2 regions of the Azonexus hydrophilus genome follow, and region 1 is predicted to be linked to the other one. Evidence: predicted binding sites of a transcription regulator. Region 1 holds the regulator's gene; the other holds the start of a gene.

Region 1 (5,636 bases):
CGCACTCGGCGTCGGCGGCCTGCCGCGCGGCCGGGTGGTCGAAATCTACGGCCCGGAATCGTCGGGCAAGACCACGCTCTGTCTGCAGGTCGTTGCCGAAATGCAGAAGCTTGGCGGTACCGCTGCCTTCATCGATGCCGAACATGCGCTCGATCCGCAATACGCCCAGAAACTCGGTGTCAATGTCGGCGAACTGCTGATCTCGCAGCCCGATACCGGCGAACAGGCGCTGGAAATCGCCGACATGCTGGTCCGTTCCGGCTCGGTCGACATCATCGTCGTCGACTCCGTGGCCGCGCTCACCCCGCGTGCCGAAATCGAGGGCGAGATGGGCGATCAGATGGTCGGCCTGCACGCCCGTCTGATGTCGCAGGCGCTGCGCAAGCTGACCGCCAACATCAAGAAAACCAACACGCTGGTCATCTTCATCAACCAGATCCGGATGAAGATCGGCGTCATGTTCGGCTCGCCGGAAACCACCACCGGCGGCAACGCGCTCAAGTTCTACGCTTCGGTCCGTCTCGACATCCGCCGCATCGGCGGGATCAAGAAGGGCGACGAGGTGGTCGGTAGCGAAACCCGTGTCAAGGTGGTCAAGAACAAGGTTTCCCCGCCCTTCCGCGAAGCCATCTTCGACATCCTCTACGGCGAAGGGATTTCCCGCGAGGGCGAGATCGTCGAAATGGGCGTCGCCCACAAGCTGGTCGACAAATCCGGCGCCTGGTATTCGTACAAGGGCGAGAAGATCGGCCAGGGCAAAGACAATTCCCGCGAATTCCTCAAGTCGCACCCGGAAATCGCCCAGGAAATTGAAGCCGGCATCCGCGAAGCGGCGAGCACCACCGTGATCAAGCCGAGCAAGGCCGCCAATGGCTGATCTGCGGGTGCGTGCCTTGCAGTGTCTGACCCGGCGAGATCACAGCCGGGCCGAGCTGCATGCCAAACTCGCGGCGCATGCTGACAGTGAAGAAGCCCTGACGGCGGTGCTCGATGCCTTGCAGGCCGAGCACCTGCTGTCGGATACCCGTTATGCCAGCCAGCGCGTTTCGGCGCGTGCCAATCGCTACGGCAATGGCCGCCTGCGCCAGGAATTGCGGCACAAGGGCGTCAGCGATGGCGACATCGAAGCCGCCCTGCCCGAGGCCGGCGACGAGGGTGAACGTTGCCGGGCGATCTGGGCGAAAAAATTCGGGCAGCCCCCCCAATCTGCAGAAGAACGTGCCAAACAGATGCGTTTCCTGCAATATCGCGGCTTTTCTGCAGAAGCGATCCGCCAGACCCTGCGCGGAGCTAGAGAAGAATGAGCCAGCCAACCGCCACTCTGTCCGCGCACAACCTGAAAAAGCGTTACAAGGCGCGCACCGTCGTCGAGGACGTGTCCTTCTCGGTGCGCTCCGGCGAAGTGGTCGGTCTGCTCGGGCCGAACGGTGCCGGCAAGACCACCTGTTTCTACATGATCGTCGGCCTGGTGGCCGCCGATGGCGGCGAAGTCTATATCGACGACGAGCGCCTCACCCACCAGCCGATGCATACACGCGCCCGCACCGGTCTGTCCTACCTGCCGCAGGAAGCCTCGGTGTTCCGCAAGCTCAACGTCGAAGAAAACATCCTCGCCGTGCTCGAACTGCAGAAGTTGCCGGCCGAAGAGTGCAGCCAGCGGCTGGAAAGCCTGCTCAACGAACTGCACATCACCCATGTCCGCCACGTGAATGCAGCGGCACTGTCCGGTGGCGAGCGGCGGCGCGTTGAAATTGCCCGGGCGCTGGCGACCAATCCGCGCTTCATCCTGCTCGACGAGCCGTTTGCCGGGGTCGATCCGATCGCCGTGCTGGAAATCCAGAAAATCATCCGCTTCCTCAAGGAACGCGGCATCGGTGTCCTGATCACCGATCACAACGTGCGCGAGACGCTTGGCATCTGCGATCACGCGGTGATCATCAACGCCGGTCATGTACTTTCCTCTGGACGTCCGGAGGAAATTGTCGACAATGAGAGTGTACGCAAGGTTTACCTCGGCGAGCATTTCCGCCTCTGATCTCGCCAAACCAAGATTGCATCAATGAAACCGGCACTTCAGCTCAAGCTTTCGCAGCATCTGGCCCTGACGCCGCAATTACAGCAGTCGATCAAGCTGCTGCAGTTGTCGACCGTCGAGATGCAGCAGGAAATAGAACGCTACCTGCTGGAAAACCCGATGCTCGAGCGCGACGACGACGGACCGGGCGAGTCCTTCGCCGGTGCCCAGCAGTTCGATTCGCCCGACAAGCCGGTCAGCGAACCCGCACCGGCGAGCGAGTCGCGTGAGGATGCCCAGGGTGAGCCGCCGATGACGCCCGGTGACGTCGACGACGATCGCTGGTCCAGCGATGCCGGCACCTTCACCGGCGCCGGCCGCGACGAGGAAGACGACAACGATCCGCAGGACGCCCACGCTTCCAGCGTCAGCCTGCGCGAGCACCTCGGCTGGCAACTGGGGATGACCCAGTTGAGCGATCGCGATCGCAGTCTGGTCCGTTTCCTGATCGAAGCACTCAGCGACGACGGCTATCTCGCCACGCCGCTGGCAGAACTGCTGGAAACCCTGCCGCCCGAGTACGAGGTCGAGCTCGAGGAGCTCGAAATCGCCCTGCGCCATATCCAGAATTTCGATCCGACCGGGATCGGTGCCCGCGACCTGCGCGAATGTCTGCTGCTGCAACTGCAGGTCGAAGAGGATTGCGCCGAGCGCACGCTGGCCCTGACCATTGCCGACAAGCACCTGGAATTGCTGGCTGCCCGCGATTTCGTCAAGATCCGCCGCCTGACCGGCTGCGATGACGAAATCCTGCGCGGCGCGCACGAGCTGATCACCAGCCTCAATCCGCGGCCGGCCGCCGGTTACGCACAGGACGAAGCGCGCTACATCACGCCCGACGTGATCGTGAAGAAGCTCAAGGGTAAATGGACCGCCTACATCAACCCGGATGCTTACCCGCGCCTGCGCGTCAATCGCCTGTACGCCGACATCCTTGCCCGCCAGCGTCGCGGCAATGGCAACCTGAGCGGCCAGTTGCAGGAAGCCCGCTGGCTGATCAAGAACATCCAGCAGCGTTTCGATACCATCCACCGCGTCACCCAGGCCATCGTGGACCGCCAGCGCCAGTTCTTCGAACATGGCGAAGTGGCGATGCGGCCACTGGTGCTGCGCGAGATCGCCGACTTGCTCGGCCTGCACGAATCGACGATTTCCCGCGTTACCAGCCAGAAATACATGGCCACGCCGCGCGGCATCTTCGAACTGAAATACTTCTTCGGCAGCCATGTGTCCACCGATACTGGTGGTGCCTGTTCTGCCACGGCCATTCGTGCCCTGATCAAGCAATTGATTTCGGCGGAAGATGGCAAGAAGCCCTTGTCGGATAGTCAATTATCCGAAATACTAGGCCAGCAGGGAATTGTCGTTGCCCGACGCACGGTTGCCAAATACCGTGAATCGCTCAACATCCCACCGGTCAATTTACGCAAGACCCTGTAGAGAGAGGAGAAAAAATGAATCTGCAAATCAGCGGTCACCATATCGAAGTCACCCCGGCACTGCGCGAATACGTCGAGAACAAGCTCGATCCCGTGCTCCGTCATTTCGACAAGGTTACCGGCGCCAGCGTCGTGCTTTCCGTTGAAAAGCTGAAGCAGAAGGCCGAAGTCACCGTTCACGTTCCGGGCAAGGACATGCATGTCGAGGAAGCCGGGGACGATCTCTACGCCGCCATCGACGCCATGTTCGACAAGCTCGATCGCCAGGTCCAGAAGTACAAGCAGAAGCTGCAGGACCACCATCGTGGCGAAAAGCCGTCGATGCACATCGACGACTAAGCCTGACCGACCGCACCCCTCGGGGTGCGGTTTCTTTGCTGCAAAGTTCCCATGAACCCTCTAGACAACATTCTGACTGCCGACCAGGTCCTGCTTGACCTGGATGCGAGCAGCAAGAAACGTGTTTTCGAACAGGCCGGCATGCTGTTCGAAAGCCGGCTCGACATGTCGCGTTCGTTGATTTTCGACAGCCTGTTCGCACGCGAAAAACTCGGCTCCACGGGCCTTGGCCAGGGTGTAGCCATTCCCCACGGCCGGATCAAGGGCCTCCAGCAGGCCGCCGGCGCGCTGATCCGTCTGGCGACGCCGATCCCCTTCGATTCCCCGGACGGCCGTCCGGTCACCCTGCTGTTCGTGTTGCTGGTACCGGAACAGGCGACCGAAGAGCATCTGCAGATCCTGTCCGAACTGGCCCAGCGCTTTTCCGACCGCGCCTTCCGCGAAGCCTTGCAGGCCGCCCCGGACGCCGAAGCGGTGCTGGCACTGTTCAAGAAGTCCTGACCGGCGCCGTGCGGCACATCAGCCTGGAGCAGTTGTACCAGGACAACCGCGAAAAGCTGTTGTTCAACTGGCTGGCCGGTCAGCGCAACGACCGGCGCATCGAGCTCAAGGCCGCCAGCAATTACGGCGCCGACGTCGTCGGCCACATCAACATCATCCACCCGGAACGCCTGCAGGTCATGGGGCAGGCCGAGTACGACTGGGCCATGCGCATCGGCGAGCGGCGTTTCGGCCAGATGTTCATCGACTTGTTGTCGGCCCGCACGCCGGCGATGATCGTCGCCGACGGCCTGAAGCCCCCCGAATTCATCGTCGATGCCTGCAAGGCCGCCGACGTGCCGCTGATCCTGTCGCCCAAGCACTGTTCGGCGGTCATCGATCACCTGCGCATCTACCTGTCGGCGCGCCTGGCCGACACCATCAGCCTGCACGGCGTGTTCATGGACGTGCTCGGCATGGGCGTGCTGATTACCGGCGATTCCGGGGTTGGCAAATCCGAACTGGCGCTGGAGCTGATCTCGCGCGGCCATGGCCTGGTCGCCGATGATGTGGTCGAGATGGCCCGGATCGCGCCGACCACCATCGAAGGCCGCTGCCCAGGCATGTTGCGCGATTTCCTCGAAGTCCGCGGCCTCGGCCTGCTCAATATCCGCACCATCTTCGGCGAGACCGCCTCGCGCCGAAAGATGAAATTGAAGCTGATCGTGCACCTGCAGCGCACGATTGCCATGGAAGACGCGCCGCGTCTGCCGCTCGACGCACAAAGCCAGGATGTGCTCGGCGTGCCGATCCGCAAGGTGGTGATTCCGGTGGCTGCCGGGCGCAACCTGGCGGTGTTGATGGAAGCCGCGGTACGCAACACCATCCTGCAATATCGTGGCATCGACAGCATGCAGGACTTCGTCGAGCGGCAGAGCCGCATGATGAACGACGACGACGTCTGAGCCGCGTTAGCGGCGAGTCGCTCAGAGGTGTTCGAATTCGACCCGGTCAGCTGCCGGATCGTTGAGCGAACTGCCAAAACACACGACACCGCTGCCTTCGAGCAGGATTTCATGTTTGCGCAGCGTGATCTCCTGGCGCCCCTGCATGCTCAGGAAACTGCCGTTGGTGCTGGTGTCGATCAGGTAATAACCATCGCGGCGCCGTTCGATGCGAGCGTGCATGCGTGACACCTTGCGGTTCTGGATCAACATGGCACAGGATGGATCGCGTCCCAGACTGAGGACCGGGGTGCTGTCGTCGATCAGGTAGGCCTTGCCCCGGTAGCGCAGGCACAGGCG
Region 2 (5,636 bases), 940 kb from region 1:
GGCAACCGACGTAATCCGGCGTATTCACCGGCACCACCGCCACCCCGTCATATTCGGGATGCGCAGCGCGAAATTCCTTGACCGTACGCAGGATGTCGGTCCCCTGCGTCTCCGACAGCCCGGTCGTGACCAGGCCGATGATGTCCGGCTTGCTCTTGTCGGACAGCGTGCGCAAGGCCTCGACCACATTCTCGTCGGCGCCCATGATCGACGACACCTGATCCATCGCCGTCGTCTGCAGCGGAATCGGCTCGCGGAAATGGCGCACGAAAAACACCTTGCCGAACGCCGTGCACCCTTGCGAACCATGCATCAGCGGCAGACTACGATTCAGCCCGAGGAAAACCAGCGACGCACCGATCGGCTGGCTGACCTTCAACGGATTCACCGCCAGCGCTTTCTTGGATTGGATGATTTCGGCCATGTGGGCAACGCTCCTCAGAGATTAACCACTCCTAAGCAATGAGCGCGCCAAGATAAAACAACAAGTAAAACAGTTAGTTAAATTCTGTCAACGTGTAGCAAACCCGACAATCACGGCAAGCCGGACAAAGCCAAACGCAATTGGCCAGGTGCCCATTCAGCCGGCAGAAAACGTTTTCCAGCGAGCGTAAAAAGGCTCAAGGTTGGCGCCGCCGTCGAACGACAGGGCACACCCGTCGGCGAACGACCTGCCCGTCGCCGCCCATGCCTGGAGTGGCGGCAGGATGGTAGTCAGCCATAAGCTGAGCGAGTTTTCCCGGGTACCGGGATTAATACTGGAAAACTGGATTGCGCAATAAGACTCAGGCCGTCAGCACCGCTCCCGAAACTCCCTGCGCCCACGGCGCCGGCTTCCGGACTGCGGTCCACACCGGGCTTTCCATCGACAGCGCCAGTTGGCGGGCGAGTTCGCTCATGCCGGCGTAGCCGGCGTAGCCGAATTCGCGTTCCTGGTTGATGTCGAGGAAGGGAATGCGCGCCTTGAGGGCGGTGTACAAATTGCGCCCGCCGGCGATCAGGATGTCGGCCCGGTACTCGTGATAGGTCGACAGCAGGGCCTTGGGGCTGCCGTCGTCGATCATCTTGGTGTCCTCGCCCATCAGTTCGCGGATGCGCGCCTTGTCTTCCTCGGTCGATTTCTTGGTACCGGTGGCGACCACCTTCATGCCCAGATCCTGCAGCGCTGAAACGATGGACCACGACTTGACGCCGCCGGTGTAGAGCAGCACGCGCTTGTCCTTGAGGCGGGCGCGCCAGGGTTCGAGCGCGGCGTGGGCCTTGGCTTCCTCGCGGGTGATGACCGCCTCGGTGCGGGCGATCAGGTCGGGGTCGCCGATCAGCCGGGCGAAATCGCGCAGTGCGTTGGAAACATCCTGAACGCCGTAGAAACTGCCTTCGAAGAACGGCTGGCCGTAGGTTTCCTGCATTTTACGGGCGACGTTGAGCAGGGCCTTGGCGCAGACGACCATGTTCACCTTCGCCCGGTGCATGGTCTGCACCTCGTGGAAACGCGCGTCGCCGGACAGCGTGCACAGGATGCGCAGGCCGAGTTCATCGAACAGCGGCGCAACGTGCCAGAACTCGCCGGCGATGTTGTATTCGCCGATCAGGTTGACGTCGTAAGTCGGCAGGCCGTCGGCGCGCGGTTTGGCCGGTGCCGGCTCGGCGGTGCCGATGACGTACTTGAACATGGCCTCGCCGGCCAGGCGGTTGCCGAGGTTCTTGGTGCCGTAGAAACCGGCGGCATCGACCGGCACCACCGGGATGCCGACGCGCTCGCTGGCGGCCTTGCAGACGGCTTCGACGTCGTCACCGATCAGTGCGGTGACGCAGGTGTTGTAGACGAAGACGGCCTTCGGCGCGTAGCTGTCGACCGCCTGCTTGATCGCGTGGAACAGGCGTTTTTCGCCACGCCCCATGACCACGTCGGTTTCCGACAGGTCGGTGGTCATGCCGATCTTGTACAGCGTGACGCCGGAAGAGCGCGTCCCGCGGTTATCCCAGGAAGAACCGGCGCAAGCAATCGGCCCATGGACGATGTGGGCGACGTCGGCGATCGGCAGCAGCGCGATCTGCGCGCCGTCGAAGGAGCAGCCGCCGGCAGTGGCGCCCGGCTTCGGCTTCGAACAACCGGACTTTTCCTTGGTGTTATGGCTGCAGGCCGGCTCGTCGAGCAGGGCCTGGATTTCGCTGGCTTTCATGCGCGTTCTCCAGATGACTGGCTAACACTCAGCAAAATGGGTGCCACCGGGCAGCACCTTGTTTTATTTGATAATTTTCATCAGCAGGCTTGTCGCCTTTACGACAAGCCTGCGAAAAAACTCAAATCTTCAACAACTTGCCGACCTTTTCCAGCAGCTTGGCGCCAACGCCCTTGGCCCGCAGCAAGTCGTCGAGCCTGGCATAAGGCCGGGCGGCAACGATGGCTTCGGCGACCGCCTTGGAAATCCCCTTGACAGCAGCCAGTTCGGCCGCGCTGGCGGTATTGACGCTGACCGGACCGGTCTTGTCTGCGGACTTGCTGGCGCCTGCTTTCTTGGTCGCACCCTTGCCCGCCTTGGCGGCCAGCTTGACCGCTGCCTTGACGTCGCCGCTGACCGGCTCACTCACCGCCGCCACTACCGGCTCGGCGATCACTGCCGCCGCCAGGTTGCGGTAATCGCGCGTCAGGTAACCGGCCGGCGTCCATTCGCGCAGCATCAGAGTCAGCGCGCCGCTGGCGTTCACCGCCGGCACACTGTACTGGCAATCGGCCCAGGCGCTGCCGCCGGACAACTGGCCGAGGACCACGCTGGCCACCGGCTGCCCCTGCCAGGCGCCGCCTTGATAGGGCGCATCCAGCGCCCAGACTTCGAGGGCCAGCGTGCCGCTGAGGTTGTCCGGGCTGCGCGGGCTGGCGATGCGCTCGATGGCGATTTCCGCCACGCCGTCGGCCACCCGGCAGCTCACGTCGCCGAGCAGGAAAGGCTGGAAGAAGGTCTGCGGCGTCGCATAGACCGACAAGTCGCGAACCTGGACGCTGCCGTCCACGCGCTGTCCAACCAGGGCCATGGCCATGACCTGGGCGGCGCAACCGGCCGGCGGCAAGGCAGTCACACAGGCGGCCACGTTGAAATTGCCCGGCGTCGGCTGCAGGGCCAGTTCGGCGACCTTGACGCCGTTCAGCGCCAGGCCGTCGAAACCGCCGGGACTGGCCCACAATTGCAGGGCCCAGTGGGTGCCGTCGGCCAGATCGGCTTCGGCCAGGCTGACATCGGCGTTGAGATGGACGAAGTCGCCATCCAGACAGTAACCATGATTGGCACCAAGCGCGGTCACGGCGTCGGCGGCGGAATAATTCGTCGTATGCACGGGCATCTCCCAGGGACAAGGCCGCGCATTATAGGACAGAAATATTTCAGTATTATCAATTATTTACGCACAAACACGGTGCATGAACCGGTATTCCAATGTCGCAAAAACGACAATCCTATTCGTCTTCGTCGCTGTCCTTGCGCGGCACCGTCGCCGGGTCGCAGATGATGGCGCGGTAGATTTCGACGCGATCGCCGGGGCGTAAGGCTGCGTCCAGTTTGGCCAGCTTGCCGAAAACGCCGACCTTCTGCGCTGCCAGGTCGATATGCGGAAACTGCTTGAGGATGCCGGAGCGCTCGATGGCCTCCTGTACCGTAGCGCTGTCCGGGACTTCGATGTTCAGCCAGACCTGCTGGCCGGGTTCGGAATAGGCGACACCAATCTGCATGACTGTACTCCTCAGGCGGCGGCCGGTTCGGCGCTGGCGGCTTCGCGTTCGGCCAGCTTGCGGTCGATGATGCGCTTGCCGGCCAGCAGAAAGCCGAGCGCGGCGAAGGCACCGGGCGGCAGGATCATCAGCAGGGCGCCGCCGTAACCCGGCACCTGCACTTCGAGAAAGGCGAACGACGGGCCAAGCAGTTGCGATGCCTGGGCGAACAACGTGCCGGCGCCGAAAAATTCCCGGACCAGACCGAGCAGGACCAACGCACCGGTGAAGCCCAGCCCCATGGCAATCCCATCCACGGCACTGGCGACGACGCCGTTCTTCACTGCAAAGGACTCCGAACGACCGAGGATGGCGCAATTGACCACGATCAGCGCGATGAACAGGCCGAGCACCTTGTACAGCTCATGCAGCCAGGCATTCATCGCCAGGTCGACGATGGTCACCAGGGTGGCGATCAGCACGATGAAAACCGGAATCCGCACCTGGGCGCTGACCACCTTGCGGATCAACGACACCAGGACATTGGCGCACACCAGCACCGCCGTGCTCGCCAGTCCCATGCCCAGGCCGTTGGTGCCGCTGGTGGTCACCGCCATCAGCGGGCACAGCGCCAGCATCTGCGCGAAAACGACGTTCTGTTCCCACAGCCCGTCCTTGATGATCCTGCCGTACTGGATATCGCTCATCGTTATCTCCTAGGCCGCCTGACCGGTGATTTCCGCCTTGTGGGCAGTGAAGAACTCCAAACCGCCCTTGACTGCCTTGACCACGGCACGCGGCGTGATGGTGGCGCCAGCAAACTGGTCGAAGACGCCGTTATCCTTCTTCACGCCCCAACGCTCCGGCGTTGGATCGAGCAGCGACTTGCCGTTGAAACTCAGCACCCAGCTGTCCTTCTTGACCTCGATCTTGTCGCCCAGGCCCGGTGTTTCCGTATGCTTGAGGACGCGCACGCCGAGCGTGCGGCCATCCATATCGACCGCCATCAGCACCTGGATTTCGCCGGAATAGCCGCGCTCGGCCACCTTGAACAGCACTGCCTTGAGCGCCTCACCCTGGCGGGCACGATAGATGGTCACCGTCTTGCCGTTGCGGTCGAGCTCGACCGTATCCTTGAGAAAATCATTGTCGGCCAGACCGGCCGGCAGCACGTCAGACAGCGAATTGCGCAGGTCTTTGGCTTCAGCCGCCGCAATGGCCGGCGCCGTGGCGTCGGACACCACCGCCAGCGCACCGCTGGCGAGCAGGGCAACGATGCCGAGCAGCAGCGGCTGGTAGCCGAGTTTGTCGCGCAGGGTATCGAGGTTCATCAGGCGTTCTCCGGAATGTCGAGCGGCTTGCCTTTACGGTCACGGCCAAGGATGCGCGGCTTGCAGAAGCGGTCGATGACCGGCGTCATGGCATTCATCAGCAGCACGGCGAAGGCGACGCCTTCCGGGTAGCCGCCGAAACTGCGGATCACCCAGGTGAGCAGGCCGATGCCCAGGCCGAAGATGATCTGGCCAGTGGTCGTGTTCGGCGAGGTCACGTAATCGGTGGCGATGAAGAAGGCACCGAGCATCAGCGCGCCGGACAGCAGGTGCGCCTCGGCCGACAGGAAGCGGCCGGGATCGACGGCGTGAGCGATCGCCGCCGGGATGGTGACACCGGCCAGAACGGCCAGCGGCGCATGCCAGGTGATGACGCGGGTGATCAACAGGTAGAGGCCACCGCACAGGATCAGTACCGCCGCCGACTCGCCGAAACTGCCGGCGCGCATACCGATCCACGACAGGTCGGGGCCGGCGTGCAGCGCCGTTGCCAGGTCGATGCCGCGGGCCAGTTCGGTCTTGGCGTGGCCAAGCAGGGTGGCGCTGGTCATCGCGTCCGGCACCGGCAGGCTGGTCAGGAAGATGCGCAGACTGCTGACGAA

Evidence for each region. The regulator sigma-54, encoded in region 1, starts transcription at its own class of promoters, with help from an activator protein. The targets are predictions, from matches to a motif close to TGGCACGCTTNCTGCTNA.
Region 2: a site for sigma-54 is predicted at 2,212-2,229, ahead of nifE (nitrogenase iron-molybdenum cofactor biosynthesis protein NifE). Genes of this name have one in related genera too.

Annotation. Positions count from the first base shown of each region.
Region 1 is NZ_CP151406.1:410,993-416,628, forward strand. It holds gene recA (recombinase RecA) at 1-877, shown strand, start outside; gene recX (recombination regulator RecX) at 870-1,304, shown strand; gene lptB (LPS export ABC transporter ATP-binding protein) at 1,301-2,035, shown strand; gene AADV58_RS01955 (RNA polymerase factor sigma-54) at 2,060-3,514, shown strand; gene hpf (ribosome hibernation-promoting factor, HPF/YfiA family) at 3,529-3,852, shown strand; gene ptsN (PTS IIA-like nitrogen regulatory protein PtsN) at 3,904-4,353, shown strand; gene hprK (HPr(Ser) kinase/phosphatase) at 4,362-5,297, shown strand; gene AADV58_RS01975 (adenylate/guanylate cyclase domain-containing protein) at 5,319-5,636, opposite strand, start outside.
Region 2 is NZ_CP151406.1:1,350,560-1,356,195, reverse strand. It holds gene nifN (nitrogenase iron-molybdenum cofactor biosynthesis protein NifN) at 1-424, opposite strand, end outside; gene nifE (nitrogenase iron-molybdenum cofactor biosynthesis protein NifE) at 786-2,183, opposite strand; gene AADV58_RS06630 (helix-hairpin-helix domain-containing protein) at 2,305-3,333, opposite strand; gene AADV58_RS06625 (RnfH family protein) at 3,452-3,724, opposite strand; gene AADV58_RS06620 (electron transport complex subunit E) at 3,736-4,410, opposite strand; gene rsxG (electron transport complex subunit RsxG) at 4,420-5,034, opposite strand; gene AADV58_RS06610 (RnfABCDGE type electron transport complex subunit D) at 5,034-5,636, opposite strand, start outside.